Regions from separate parts of the Simiduia sp. 21SJ11W-1 genome, predicted to be linked through region 1. Evidence: predicted binding sites of a transcription regulator. Region 1 holds the regulator's gene; the other holds the start of a gene.
What was found. Region 1 encodes sigma-54, which starts transcription at its own class of promoters, with help from an activator protein. Its sites were predicted from a motif close to TGGCACANNNNTTGCNNT; they were not measured.

Region 1 (6,979 bases):
TTCAGGGAATCTACAACGCCCACCACCACTTCACGCGGGCCAACCTCAGCGGCACCCTGTGCCGATGCGGCAAACAACAAGAAAGCGCCCAACAGCGCACCTAAAATCCGGGAACCCATAGCCAAACCTCTCCTTTTCTTCCAAACCTTACGGTTAAAAACCTGGCAGCATCTGCCCGGTACCGGGCGGCCATTCTACCTTAAGTGCAGAAAAAACCACCGCCTATTTTAAATATTCGCCATTCAGCTACCGGCGTTTTACGCTAGTTTATCGCACGCGGTTTAGCTGACATTCACGAGTAGGCACTATACCATTACGCCCCTTAACCGAATCTGAATCAGTGCGAGTAAGCCCCATGAATCAACACTTTGCCTTTATTGAAGCCGGAAAGCGCACCGTCAAGATTGAGCTCGATGCCATTGCCGCGCTCGACGCACGCATGGATGCCAATTTTGCCCGCGCCTGCCAGCTGATTCTTGCCTGCCAGGGCCGTACCATTGTGACGGGCATGGGCAAATCCGGCCACATCGGCGGCAAGATAGCCGCCACATTGGCCAGCACCGGCACCCCGGCCTTTTTTGTACACCCGGGTGAGGCCAGCCATGGCGACCTGGGCATGGTGACCCGCCAGGATGTGGTCATCGCCATTTCCAATTCCGGCTCATCATCGGAAGTGCTCACGCTGATCCCCTTATTCAAGCGTATGCAAATTCCCATCATCAGCATGACCGGCAACCCCAACTCGCCGCTGGCGCAGGCTGCCGATGTAAACCTGGACATCAGTATTCAGGCCGAGGCCTGCCCGCTGGATTTGGCGCCCACCTCATCGACTACCGTCACCCTGGTGGTGGGCGATGCCTTGGCAGTCGCGCTATTGGAAGCCCGCGGCTTCACCAAAGAAGAATTTGCCTTTTCGCACCCGGGCGGCGCCTTGGGCCGGCGCCTGCTTGTGCGCGCTAGCGATCTGATGCACGCAGGCCAGGAGCTGCCAAAGGTCAGCCCCGATACCTTGCTGTCTACGGCGCTCGTGGAAATGACCCGCAAGGGCTTTGGCATGACGACCGTTGTGGACGAGGCAGATCAATTGATTGGCGTTTTCACCGACGGCGACCTGCGCCGCTGCGTGGATCTAGGGGCGAATCTGGCCACCGCCACCATGGCCCAGGTGATGACGCGCAACCCGCTTACGGTAACCACAGACCTGCTGGCGGCCGAAGCCCTCACCTTGATGGAACAGCGAAAAATTACCGCGCTGGTGGTTGAAGACCACAACAAACACCCCGTAGGCCTGCTGCACATGCACGACATTTTGCGGGCAGGAATCGTTTAGTATTCAGGCGCGCACAACGCCAACCTAAGTTGCAACCCAACATTCATTTTGCATTTCGGACCCACCCATGACTCAAGCACTGGCCTCGGCAAAAAACATCAAACTGCTGCTACTCGATGTAGACGGCGTACTCACCGACGGCAAGCTCTACTTCGACAACCAGGGCAACGAGATGAAAGCCTTCAACACCCAAGATGGCCACGGCATCAAGCTGCTGCAAAAATCGGGGGTACAGGTGGGCATTATTACCGGGCGCAAAAGTGAGTTGGTGGCGCGCCGCGCGGGTGATTTGGGTATAAATATTTTGGTGCAAGGCCGCGAAGATAAATTTGCCGCCCTGCAGGAAATCCTCACAGACCTGCCGCTTGCGCTCGAGCAAATCGCCTTCATGGGTGACGACCATCCGGATCTCACCTGCATGGTAAAAGTGGGCCTGGCCATGACCACCGCCAACGCTCACCCGGATGTGGTAGCCCGCGCCCACTGGCAAAGTGCGCGCAACGGCGGCGAAGGGGCCGTGCGTGAAGCCTGCGATTTCATCATGCAGGCACAAGGCACGCACGCAGCGCTACTGGCTAAATACACAGGCTGAAGCCGGCCACGGCCCGCTCTCACTCAATCCTGGCGCACAAAGGAAAACAGCGTTGGCAAAACTTAAAAAATTACTGCCCGTTATTGTTGCCCTGATCGTGTTCATCTACCTGTTTATGGTGGAGACACCCTCTACACGCCTGTTCGAGCAGCCCCCAAAAGATGCAGAGCAACAGGCACCGGCATTTTTCATGACCGACTTCGTGAGCGTTCATTACGATGAAGCCGGCAAGGTAAGCCGGCGCGTGACCGGCGTGCGCGCCGATCACTACCAACCCGCCGGCAAGGCCAGCAACAAAGATTTCACCCTGGTAGAGCAGCTGCGCGCTGAAATCTATAATCCCGATCAGGCGCCCTGGATTATTGTGGCCGATCGAGCGCGCGCAACCAACAAGGATGACCGGCTTGAACTCACCGGCAACGTACACCTGTTTCAACAGGATCCGGTTGAGGGCACCACGGAACTCTTTACAGAAAAGTTGATCTACTTTACCAAGCGCCAGGTGGCTGAAACGGATCAGCCGGTGAAAATACTTTCGCCCCAAGGCATTACCCACGGCAATGCGCTGAACGCCAATATCAAAACCCAGACTTTTAAACTTACTCGCGGAGTCACAGGCACTTATGAAACACAATAACCCGCGCCGCAGCCACGCCTGGCTCGCCCTTGCCGCCTTGGCCGTGATGGTTACACCATTGGCACAAGCGCTGCCCACCGATCGCGATCAGCCCATTAACATCAAGTCGGACGATTTCGATCTAGATAAAAAAAAGGGCGTTCTAACTTATGTGGGTAACGTCGTCATTGAACAGGGCAGCATCTACATCGAGGCTGAAAAAGCCGTGTTTTACAGCAAGAACAACGAGGTTTACCGCGTGGTAGCCACCGGTGCACCGGCCCACTTTCAACAGCAACCCGAGATCGATAAGCCACTGGTAAAAGCCCGCGGCGAATTACTGGTGTACGAAGTGGGTAATGAAAAGCTCACCATCACAGGCAAAGCCCGCGTAGAGCAAGACGGCTCACTGATCACCGGTGATCAAATCAACTACAACATTCACCTGGCCACCGTTGAGGCCGGCCGCCGTACCGATAGCAAGGAGCGGGTCAACGTTATTCTGCAGCCTCAAAAGCGCACGCCCGCGGAGCAAAAAGACCAATGAGCCAGTTGCAAGCACTGAACCTGGCCAAGAGCTACAAGGGCCGCCGGGTAGTAATCGACGTATCGATGGAGGTAAACAGCGGCCAGATAGTGGGCCTCTTGGGCCCCAATGGCGCCGGCAAAACCACTTGCTTTTACATGATTGCGGGCCTGGTAGAAAGCGATGCCGGGCGCGTGAGCATCGACGATCAGGACTTAACCCCCCTGCCCATTCACGGGCGCGCACGGGCGGGCATCGGCTATCTTCCGCAAGAGGCCTCGGTATTTCGCAAACTCACCGTGGCCAACAATATTCTTGCCATTCTGGAAACCCGCAAAGAGCTCAACCGCAAACAGCGCTTAGCGCGCATGGAAGATTTGCTGGAAGAGTTTCACATTACCCACATCCGCGACAGCCTGGGCATGGCGCTGTCGGGCGGCGAACGCCGTCGGGTGGAAATTGCCCGGGCCCTGGCCACCGAGCCACGGTTTATTTTGCTGGATGAACCCTTCGCCGGAGTCGACCCCATTTCCGTGGGCGATATCAAAGGCATCATCAAGCACCTTAAAGATCGCGGCATCGGCGTACTGATTACCGACCACAATGTACGCGAAACCCTCAGCATCTGCGAAAAGGCCTACATCGTTAGCGAAGGCCACATTATTGCCGAGGGCGATGCCAGCACGGTGCTCGCCAACCAGCGGGTACGCGAGGTGTACCTAGGCGACCAGTTCACCCTCTAGGCCTGCACATCACCGCACTGGCGCGCAGAACAACAACGCTTTACGCGCCAACCTTAAATCACCCATAAAGGCATGGTGCTTGCTTGTCAATATTGCCTCGCTATTGCCGGATGACTACACTTAGGTTGCGCCCGCTGGAGTTAAGGCCACGTTTTGGGCAGCAACCAAGAGGATGTAAGTCATTACCCCATGAAGCCATCTCTACAGCTAAAACTCGGTCAGCAGCTGACCATGACGCCGCAGTTGCAACAGGCCATCCGGCTGCTGCAATTGTCGACACTGGACTTACAGGCCGAAATCCAGGAGGCGCTGGAATCCAACCCTATGCTCGAGATGGCAGACGGCGATGACACAGGCGCCGATAACGCCGCAGACCACCCAGACAACAGCCAATCTGCCCAGCCAGACGGCAAAGACGCAAACGACAACGCCCCGGATACCCCCGCAACCGACACCACCAGCGACACCTCGATGGATGCCGACTGGAATAACGACATTCCAGACGACCTGCCGGTAGATACCAACTGGGACGACATCTACACCTCGGGCCCCGCCAGCGCAGGCCCGGCATCGGACGACGATCGCGACTACGAGCGCGACGACAGCGGCGGCGAAACCCTGCAAGAACATTTGCTGTGGCAGCTCAACCTCACGCCCATGTCTGATCGTGATCGGGTGATTGCCATGGCCATCATCGATGCCATAGAGCCCAGCGGGCTGTTGGCCTCACCTCTGGAAGAAATAACCGAGGGCCTGGGCCAAGACGCCGATCTGCAAGATGACCCCCTCGAACACGATGAAGTACTGGCGGTGCTGCACCGGCTGCAACAATTCGACCCGCCAGGCGTTGGCGGTCAGGATTTATCGGAATGCCTGCTGATTCAGTTGCGCACACTACCGGCCACTACACCTTTTCTGGATGCTGCTAAACTGATTGTTAAGGATCACTTGGCCCTGCTAGGCAGCCGCGATTACAAGCAACTCATGCGCCGCTGTAAGCTCAAGGAATCAGAGCTTGCCGAAACCATCGGGCTGATCCAAACCCTTAACCCGCGCCCGGGCGAGAGTATCAGCCGGGCTGAAACCGAGTATGTCGTCCCGGATGTCTTTGTCAGCAAAAAACAGGATCGGTGGCTAGTGGAGCTCAATCCAGATATCGCGCCCAAGATCCGTATCAACTCAGGCTACGCGTCGCTGGTAAAGCGCGCCGACACCAGCAAAGATAACAACTTCCTGCGCGATAACCTGCAAGAGGCCCGCTGGTTTTTAAAGAGCCTGCAAAGCCGCAACGAAACATTACTCAAGGTGGCCAGCTGCATTGTTGAAAAACAGGTGGGCTTTTTCGAACACGGCCCGGAAGCCATGAAACCCATGGTGCTGCACGACATCGCCGAAGAAGTTGGCATGCATGAATCCACCATATCCCGGGTGACTACGCAAAAGTACATGCACACCCCCCAGGGCATTTACGAACTCAAGTATTTCTTCTCAAGCCACGTGAGCACAGACTCAGGCGGCGAGTGTTCCTCAACGGCAATTCGCGCCATCATCAAGAAGCTGGTGGCCGCAGAGAACCCCAAAAAGCCCTTGAGCGACAGCAAAATTACCAAGCTCTTAGAAGAGCAAGGCATTCAGGTGGCCAGGCGTACCATCGCCAAGTACCGGGAGTCTCTCGGTATCGCGGCCTCGAATGAGCGAAAGCGACTGATTTAGCAAGCGAGTATTGGTGCCCCGCAACGGTATTGCACCAATGCGGGGCGGGTGCAACGCAAACGCAGCGACAAAAGGAGCAGCAAATGCAAATCAACATCAGCGGACACCATCTCGACCTGACCGACGCCATCAAAAGCTATGTCAACACCAAGCTTGAAAAACTCGAACGCCACCACGACCGAATAACCAGCATCAATGCCATTTTGAGTGTTGATAAACAGCGACAAAAGGCAGAAGCTACCGTCCACGTCAGTGGCGCCGAGTTTTTCGCTGACTCTCAGTCCGAAGACCTGTATGCTGCCATCGATCTACTCACCGATAAGCTGGATCGCCAACTTATCAAGCACAAAGAAAAGCTTCGAAGCCACCGTTGAATTTATGCAGTTTGAAAATCTCTTGGCCCCACGCCGTGTGCAACACGGCGTGGATGGCGTCAGCAAAAAGCGCGCGCTGGAAATTCTGGCCGACCTGATCTCTAACGATATCCCCTCCCTCGCCGCCGACGACCTCTTTCGCAGCCTGGTTGCCCGCGAACGCCTGGGCAGCACCGGCCTCGGCCACGGTATCGCCATACCCCACTGCCGGGTTGCCAACTGCGAGGCCACCACCGGTGCGCTGATTACACTGTCTCACTCCATCGACTTCGACGCCATTGACGGCGAACCCGTCGACGTTATTTTCGCACTTCTGGTGCCGGAAGATGCCGATGGCGATCACCTGCAAACACTGGCCAGGCTTGCCGAGCTGTTTCAGCGCGAGGAATTTCGTGAAGAGTTGCGCAGTGCTGGCTCAGACCAGCTGCTCTATAGTAGGGTAGTGCAACACCTCACTGCAGCCTAAGGAATCTGCCACCATGCCCACCGAGCCAAGCACACCGCGATTAATTGTTGTCAGTGGCCGCTCGGGCGCCGGCAAAAGTACAGCGCTACACGTGCTGGAAGACTTAGGCTTCAACTGCATTGACAACCTGCCGCTGCGCCTGCTGCCGGAACTCGTCAAGCAACTGGAGGCAGACCCCACCGACCAGCAATCGTTTGCCATTAGCGTGGATGCCCGAAACGCCTGGCGCGAGCTGACCAAGTTCCCGCAGATTATTGCCCACGCACGCGACAGCGGCATTCACATTGAAGTGATGTTTCTCGATGCGCGCTCGCCCGCGCTGATTCAGCGCTTTAGCGAAAACCGCCGCAAGCACCCCCTCAGTCGCGACGGCGTGGCACTGCGCGATGCCCTTATAAAAGAACGCGAACTGCTACAGCCAGTGGTGGATTTGGCGGATCTTGTGATCGACAGCACCAACTTAACCCTGCACCAGTTGCGCGATCTGGTAAAAGTGCGGGTGCGTCAATCCGATGAAACCACCATGGCACTGCAATTAATGTCTTTTGGCTTCAAGCGCGGCGTGCCCGTGGATGCAGACTTCGTGTTTGACGTGCGCTGCCTGCCCAACCCCTACTGG
Region 2 (6,979 bases), 190 kb from region 1:
AAGGCACGGCCTTGCGCGTGAGTGTGGCAGAGGGCAATGCACCCGCCCAAGCCTTGTACGAGCGTTTTCAATTCAAGCCCGTCGGGCGCGAGAAAAAGCACGGTGTTACCTTGCTGTTGCTTGAGCGCAGCGCCTGACTCGCCAGTCGTCACTTGCCTTTTCCCCCTTGATCACATTTGCAAGCAAATGTGGTTTGTTTTGCTATTGAGCCTGCAGCCGCTTTACAGGAGTCTATAGTAAGTCTGGGCAACGCTGCCCGGCGCTGCATCGCCCAAGGCCAGTAAAGATGGTGGGCGTTTGTAGACTAAAAGCGCAAATAACGAATTACCCGCCATTGGTTGGCGTCCAACGAGGAACCCCCATGATTTATTCAGGCAAGGCGATAACTGTTCGCGCGTTGGATCAGGGCATAGCAGAGCTGTGTTTTGACCTGACTGACGATTCTGTTAACAAATTCAACCAGCTGACAATCAACGAGCTGAAAGAGGCAACCCAGGCCATCGTGGCGAACGGCCAGGTGAAAGGCCTGCTGGTTACCAGTGGTAAAGACGGTTTTATCGTGGGTGCAGACATCACCGAATTCGGTGCTAACTTCGGCCGCTCCGAAGAAGAAATTGCCGCCAGTGTTTTTGAAACCAATAAAATTTTTAACGCCGTAGAAGATTTACCCATGCCCACCGTGACTGCCATCAACGGCGTGGCCTTAGGCGGCGGATTGGAAATGGCACTGGCCACCGACTACCGCGTAATGAGCGACGTTGCCAAAATCGGTTTGCCGGAAGTGAAGCTCGGCATCATGCCAGGCTTTGGCGGTACGGTACGTTTGCCGCGCGTGGCCGGTGCCGACAACGCTATTGAGTGGATTGCCTCTGGTAAAGAGCAGCGTGCCGATAAAGCCCTGGCCGATGGCGTAGTGGATGCCGTGGTTAGCCCAGACAAGCTGCGTGAGGCGGGCCTTGATTTGTTGGGCCGCTGCATCAGTGGTGAGCTGGATTACAAAGCCAAGCGCCAGGAAAAGCTTGAGAAGCTAAAAATTAACGATATCGAATCGTTAATGGTATTTGAAACAGCCAAGGGTTTTGTGGCAGGCCAGGCGGGTAAACACTACCCGGCGCCTGTGACAGCGGTTAAATCCATGCAGAAAAACAGCACGCTCGGGCGCGATGAGGCATTGAAGGTTGAAGCTGCGGGTATCGCAAAACTTGCCAAAACGCCGGTAGCTGCCAACCTGGTGAACCTGTTTTTGGGCGATCAAATGCTCATGAAAAAAGGTAAAACCCAAGCTAAAGCTGCAAAAAAAGTTGAGAAGGGCGCCGTGCTGGGTGCCGGTATTATGGGTGGCGGTATCGCCTATCAGTCGGCCTACAAAGGCACGCCCATTTTAATGAAAGATATCGCGCAGGCAGGTCTTGATCTCGGCATGGGTGAGGCAGCCAAGCTGTTGTCCAAGCTTGTGGATCGCAACCGTATGAGCGCTGGTGAAATGGCCAAAACCCTCACCAATATCACGCCTACCTTGTCTTACGATGGTATAGACAGTGCCGATGTCATTGTTGAAGCGGTAGTGGAAAACCCCAAGGTGAAGCACGCGGTATTGAGCGAAGTGGAAGGCAAGATGCGCGCAGACGCCATTCTTACCTCTAATACTTCTACCATTTCAATCGACTACCTGGCAGAACCCCTGAAGCGCCCGGAAAATTTCTGTGGCATGCACTTCTTTAACCCGGTGCACAAAATGCCTTTGGTTGAAGTTATTCGCGGTGCCAAAACCTCCGATACGGCGGTTGCCGCAACTGTGGGCTACGCCCTGGCCATGGGCAAAAAGCCGGTGGTGGTGCGCGATTGCCCGGGCTTTTTGGTAAACCGTATCTTGTCGCCCTACATGGGTTGCTTCATGCAGATGGTGCACGAAGGTGCAGACTTTGCCGCTATCGACAAAGTGATGGAAAAATTCGGTTGGCCTATGGGCCCTGCCTACTTGTGTGATGTTGTGGGTATTGATACCGGGGTGCACGCCGGTGGCGTAATGGCCGAGGGCTTCCCTGACCGCATGGCCTACGATTACAAAACTGCCAGCGAACTGCTCTACGAGGCCAAGCGTCTCGGCCAGAAAAACGGCAAGGGTTACTACGCCTACGAAACCGATCGCAAGGGGCGCTTGCAAAAAGTGGCAGACGATTCCGTTTGGGAATTGTTGAAAGGTCACGTGGGTGAACGCAAAGAATTTTCAGAAGAGGAAATTACCGAGCGTCTAATGGTGGCCTTGTGCCTGGAATCGGTACGCTGCCTGGAAGACAACATAGTAGACAGCGCAACCGAGCTCGACATGGCGCTGATTTATGGCATCGGTTTCCCACCCTTCCACGGTGGTGCTATTCGCTATATGGAAAGCCTGGGCCTGGCCAATTTTGTGGCCATCGCCGATAAATACGCCCACCTTGGCGGCTTGTACAAGGTAACCGATCAACTGCGCGCCAAGGCGGAAGCCGGCCAATCATATTTCGCCTAAGGAGTACTGAACATGAAACTTAATCCAAGAGATGCGGTTATTGTCGATTGCGGCCGAACGGCCATGGGGCGCTCCAAGGGTGGTGTATTTCGCAATACCCGCGCCGAAGATTTGTCAGCCGATTTGGTCAATAGCCTGTTTGCGCGCAACCCGAAGCTCGATGCCGCAGAAGTTGAAGATGTGATTTGGGGCTGTGTAAACCAAACCAAAGAACAGGGCTGGAACATTGCCCGCATGATGAGCCTGATGACTGTTGTGCCCCATTCAGCGGGCGGCCAAACAGTATCGCGTTTGTGTGGTTCATCCATGAGTGCGCTGCACACAGCGGCGCAAGCGATCATGACCAATAACGGCGACATGTTTGTTGTAGGTGGCGTTGAGCACATGGGCCACCTGCCCATGGATCACGGGGTAGACCCAAACCCACGCTTGTCTAAACACGCTGCCAAGGCTGCGGGCATGATGGGCCTGACGGCGGAATTTCTGGCGCTGATGCATGGCATTTCACGCGAGCAGCAAGATGCCTTCGGCGAGCGCTCACACCGCCTGGCACACAAGGCAACAGTAGATGGCAAGTTCGCCCGTGAAATTCTGGCGCGCGAAGGCCACGATGCCAACGGTTTTAAAATTATGGTGAGCCAGGATGAAACCATCCGCCCTGAAACCACCGTTGAAGGTTTATCGCAATTAAAGCCCGCCTTTAACCCCAAGGGCGGTACTGTGACTGCCGGTACGTCTTCACAAATTTCAGACGGCGCCAGTGCCATGATTGTGATGAGCGCCGAGCGTGCTCAAGCGCTTGGCGTTACGCCAATTGCCAAGATTCGCGCCATGGCCGTGGCCGGTGTAGACCCATCTATCATGGGTTATGGCCCGGTACCTTCAACGCAAAAGGCGTTGCAGCGTGCAGGCCTTACCATGAACGACGTTAACTACCTAGAGCTCAATGAAGCCTTCGCCGCGCAGGCATTGCCGGTGCTGAAAGATTTGGGCCTGCTCGACAAAATGGATGAAATGGTAAACCTATACGGCGGCGCCATCGCCTTGGGCCACCCCTTCGGATGTTCGGGCACCCGTATTACCACCACCATGTTGAACGTGATGCAAGATCGCGATTTCAGCATTGGCGTATCCACCATGTGTGTGGGGCTGGGCCAGGGTATTTCTACGGTTATCGAGCGTATTTAGTACACCCGAATATCGCGTTCTAAAAGCAATAGCTAAAAATAAACAAGGCGCCGAAAGGCGCCTTGTGTGTTTCTACGGCACCGGCTGGTGCCAAAAGCCCGCGTCGCTATTTGCGGCGGCGTGCTTGAGCGAGCCCTAACAGGCCAAGGCCCAAGAGCAGCAGTGAACCTGGCTCTGGCACCTTGGTAAAGCTGATGGCTTCAATGTAGCCGCCCGGTGCATCGTTCCAGCCGGTAGCTGCGATGGCGTAGTAGGTGTAACCCATGCTGTTCATTGGCAGGCCGGTGTTGAGGTACTCATTGGCCGTAGGAACCTTTTGTACCAAACCGTTATTGCCCAGTAGTGAGAAATAATTGTCACCATCGGTACTGGCAAACACGTTAAACATCGACTTATTGCCAGATGTGGCGTTCATGCCGGTATTTTCAGTGTGGTTGCCGTTAAACCATACGGTATCCAGAATCACAGACAGGTCGAAATCAAAAAAGATGATCTCATCGCCAACCGCCGCGGTAATCAGGTTGGGTTGCAGGTTGTCGTTATCGGAATTAACGCCACCTGAGGCACCCGTGTAGGCACCCAGGCCACCATGCGATGGGGTAATGTCTTGATAGACAGTGCCACCAGTGGTGATATCGCCTGAGATCGAGAAACTGGCGCCAGCCAGGTTCATGCTGTGAGATACGCCGGCCGCCGTTGAAAACAGGCCATAATCCAGGCTTGTGCCTTTTACATCAGTGCCGTTTGCCGTGCCGCCTGTGCCGAGTACCACGTCGCCAAGTTTGGCTGTGCCACCGTTGTTGCCATCAAAAATAATGGTGGTTGCCTGAGCTGTGCTCGCGGCAAAACCCAGAGCCAGCGCACAGGCCGTGCGTTTAAAAATAGAGGTGTGTTTCATAAGTGCTTCCTTGTCGTTGGTTATTAAGGCCTGGTAATCGGTCCTGCGTTGATTGCCTTTTGTGGCCGCAATCAGTAAAGCAACATATGTACCATTATTAATAGTCTATATATTTCAATAACTTAGGCTTATTCTCTGCGTGAAGTGGTACGGATGTGTAAGTTTGTTCGACAGTTAACTACACCGTGCGCAGGCCTTTGCAAGCGTGTTAACCTTTGCCTCCCAACACGCGTTTGAAACACTATGGCTGAGCGATCCAAAAAAGCAGGCACCCGCCAACACCTGATGCAAACCGCTATTAACCTCTACGCCAGGCATGGGTTAGACGGGGTTTCCCTTCGGCAAATCGGTGCTGCCGCCGGCGCTAAAAACTCGGCTGCCATGCACTATCACTTTACCGATAAGCTCGGGCTGCTGGATGCCTCTGTGGCCTACATTCGCGATCAGCTGGCCCAGGTGGAAGTGGCGCTTGCTCAGCCCCAGCCGAGCAACCTTGAGTTGCTGGTTGAGGCGGAGGTGATGGTTTGGGCTCATATGACCGTGGTGCCTGATTGGGGGCAGTCGGCGGTGAAACTGGTGTCGCGGTTGTTGCTGGAATTTGATACCGATATTCGCCAAATATTGAATCACCACCTGGGGAGCCGGGCAGTTCGCTTCCGCGGCCATCTACAGGAACTTTTCCCGTCGGCGAGTGCCAAGCAGGTGGCCGTGCGCAGCCTGTTGGCGCTAGACAGTATTGTTCATGGTACTGCTGAGGTAGATGTGATCACTGCCGCGCCCTTTCCAGACATTGGCCCTTTAAGCCTGGAAGATACCCGCCCAGAGCTCATTCGCTATGTTGTGCAAGGCCTGCGTTTCTAGCGGCTTTCGCGCTTTTCATCTTTTTCGCCCAGCTCACACTGCACCCCCTGGCGCCTGGGTAGCGGCTGATTCTGTCTATTTCCTATAAAGCGTTGTTCAACGTGGTTGATTGGCGTGGCTTTTGTCGCACTTAGTAAAAAATAAAGCAGTTGCTTTACTTTTGGGGTGGGTTTGTATTACCTTGCTGCTAATGGCGGCGTGAGATCGGTAAGTCGCCTAGGAGGAGAGCGCTGTGAATGTCCAGTTTTTTTGCCCCCTGTGGGGGTTAACAGATACCCCGATAACCGATGCACTGGCCAAAATTAAATCGGCCGGGTTCGTGGGGGTTGAAACCGCCATACCCGACGCACGCAACAGCGGTGAGGTGGTGAGGCATCTGGTGCGGGAGTTTGATCTGCGCTTGATTGCTCAGGCGGTAATGGCTCCGGCCCGTACCTTTGAGGCCTATCGCAAAGAATACCTTGAGGAGTTAACCGCACTGGTTGCACTCAGGCCCGCCCTGATTAACTGCCACACCGGGCGCGACTTTTTTAGCTTTGAGCAAAATGTGCAGTTGCTTAACGAGGCGCAAGCCTTGGCCGACAGCAGCGGCGTCGAAATTGTTCATGAAACCCATCGCGGGCGCTTTAGTTTCAACCCTTGGGAGATACATCGTTACCTGGAGGCCGTGCCCGGCCTTAAGCTCAATGCCGATTTCTCACATTGGTGTGTGGTTACCGAATCGCTCATGGAAGACCAGCAGTCTTTGTTCGAGGCAGTAATTCCCCGTTGTCGCCACATTCACGCGCGCGTGGGTTACGCCCAAGGCCCGCAGGTAAATGATCCCCGCGCCCCGCAATGGCAGGCTGAGTTGGATGCGCACTTACATTGGTGGGACAGCATAATAGCCAGCCAGCGTGATGCCGGAGCAACGCAGCTGACCATTACCCCCGAATTTGGCCCGGCGCCTTATATGCCTACCGATGTTGAAAAAAGTCGGCCACTGGCTGATCAGTGGGAGTTGAACCAGTTTATTCATCAATTGCTAGCCGAGCGTTACGCGCAATAGCGCAAATACGTTGTGGCTTAACATCCAATAAAAACAGTCGAGGAAATTGCGATGAACTCACCAGAGGCCGTGATACGTTGGTATAAATCACCAATAGATAAAGACGCCTACCGGAAACTTCTGGAGAAGAAAGATGCCCCCGGGCTGGTATATTTTCTGGGCGGAATGAGCATGCTCGTGGCCCTTGGCGTCTGGGCGTATTTAGCGCTGGGCAGCCTGTGGAGTTATGTGGCGTTTTTTCTCTACGGTAATATTCTTGTGGTATTTGCCAGTTCTGCTTTGCATGAAACCCATCACCGCACGGCGTTTAAAAGCCGCTGGTTAAATGAAGTGGTACATTGGATCTCGGGTTTCATGATAACCAAAGAGGCCGAGTATGATCGCTGGCGCCATCTACAGCACCACTCTTTCACACTTTATGAAAATAAAGATCCGGAAATCTATGCAGGCCGCCCGCCAGTGCATCCACTGTTAA

Region 2: L1F30_RS05465 (PEP-CTERM sorting domain-containing protein) is a predicted target of sigma-54. The motif match lies at 4,672-4,689, and genes of this name have one in related genera.

Annotation. Positions count from the first base shown of each region.
Region 1 is NZ_CP090959.1:1,030,371-1,037,349, reverse strand. Features, by position in the region: gene L1F30_RS04580 (phospholipid-binding protein MlaC) at 1-119, opposite strand, end outside; gene L1F30_RS04575 (KpsF/GutQ family sugar-phosphate isomerase) at 356-1,330, shown strand; gene L1F30_RS04570 (HAD family hydrolase) at 1,398-1,922, shown strand; gene lptC (LPS export ABC transporter periplasmic protein LptC) at 1,975-2,559, shown strand; gene lptA (lipopolysaccharide transport periplasmic protein LptA) at 2,546-3,085, shown strand; gene lptB (LPS export ABC transporter ATP-binding protein) at 3,082-3,807, shown strand; gene L1F30_RS04550 (RNA polymerase factor sigma-54) at 3,997-5,520, shown strand; gene hpf (ribosome hibernation-promoting factor, HPF/YfiA family) at 5,604-5,894, shown strand; gene L1F30_RS04540 (PTS sugar transporter subunit IIA) at 5,899-6,360, shown strand; gene rapZ (RNase adapter RapZ) at 6,374-6,979, shown strand, end outside.
Region 2 is NZ_CP090959.1:1,219,076-1,226,054, forward strand. Features, by position in the region: gene L1F30_RS05450 (N-acetyltransferase) at 1-137, shown strand, start outside; gene fadB (fatty acid oxidation complex subunit alpha FadB) at 362-2,509, shown strand; gene fadA (acetyl-CoA C-acyltransferase FadA) at 2,522-3,697, shown strand; gene L1F30_RS05465 (PEP-CTERM sorting domain-containing protein) at 3,804-4,595, opposite strand; gene L1F30_RS05470 (TetR/AcrR family transcriptional regulator) at 4,839-5,456, shown strand; gene L1F30_RS05475 (sugar phosphate isomerase/epimerase) at 5,689-6,504, shown strand; gene L1F30_RS05480 (fatty acid desaturase) at 6,556-6,979, shown strand, end outside.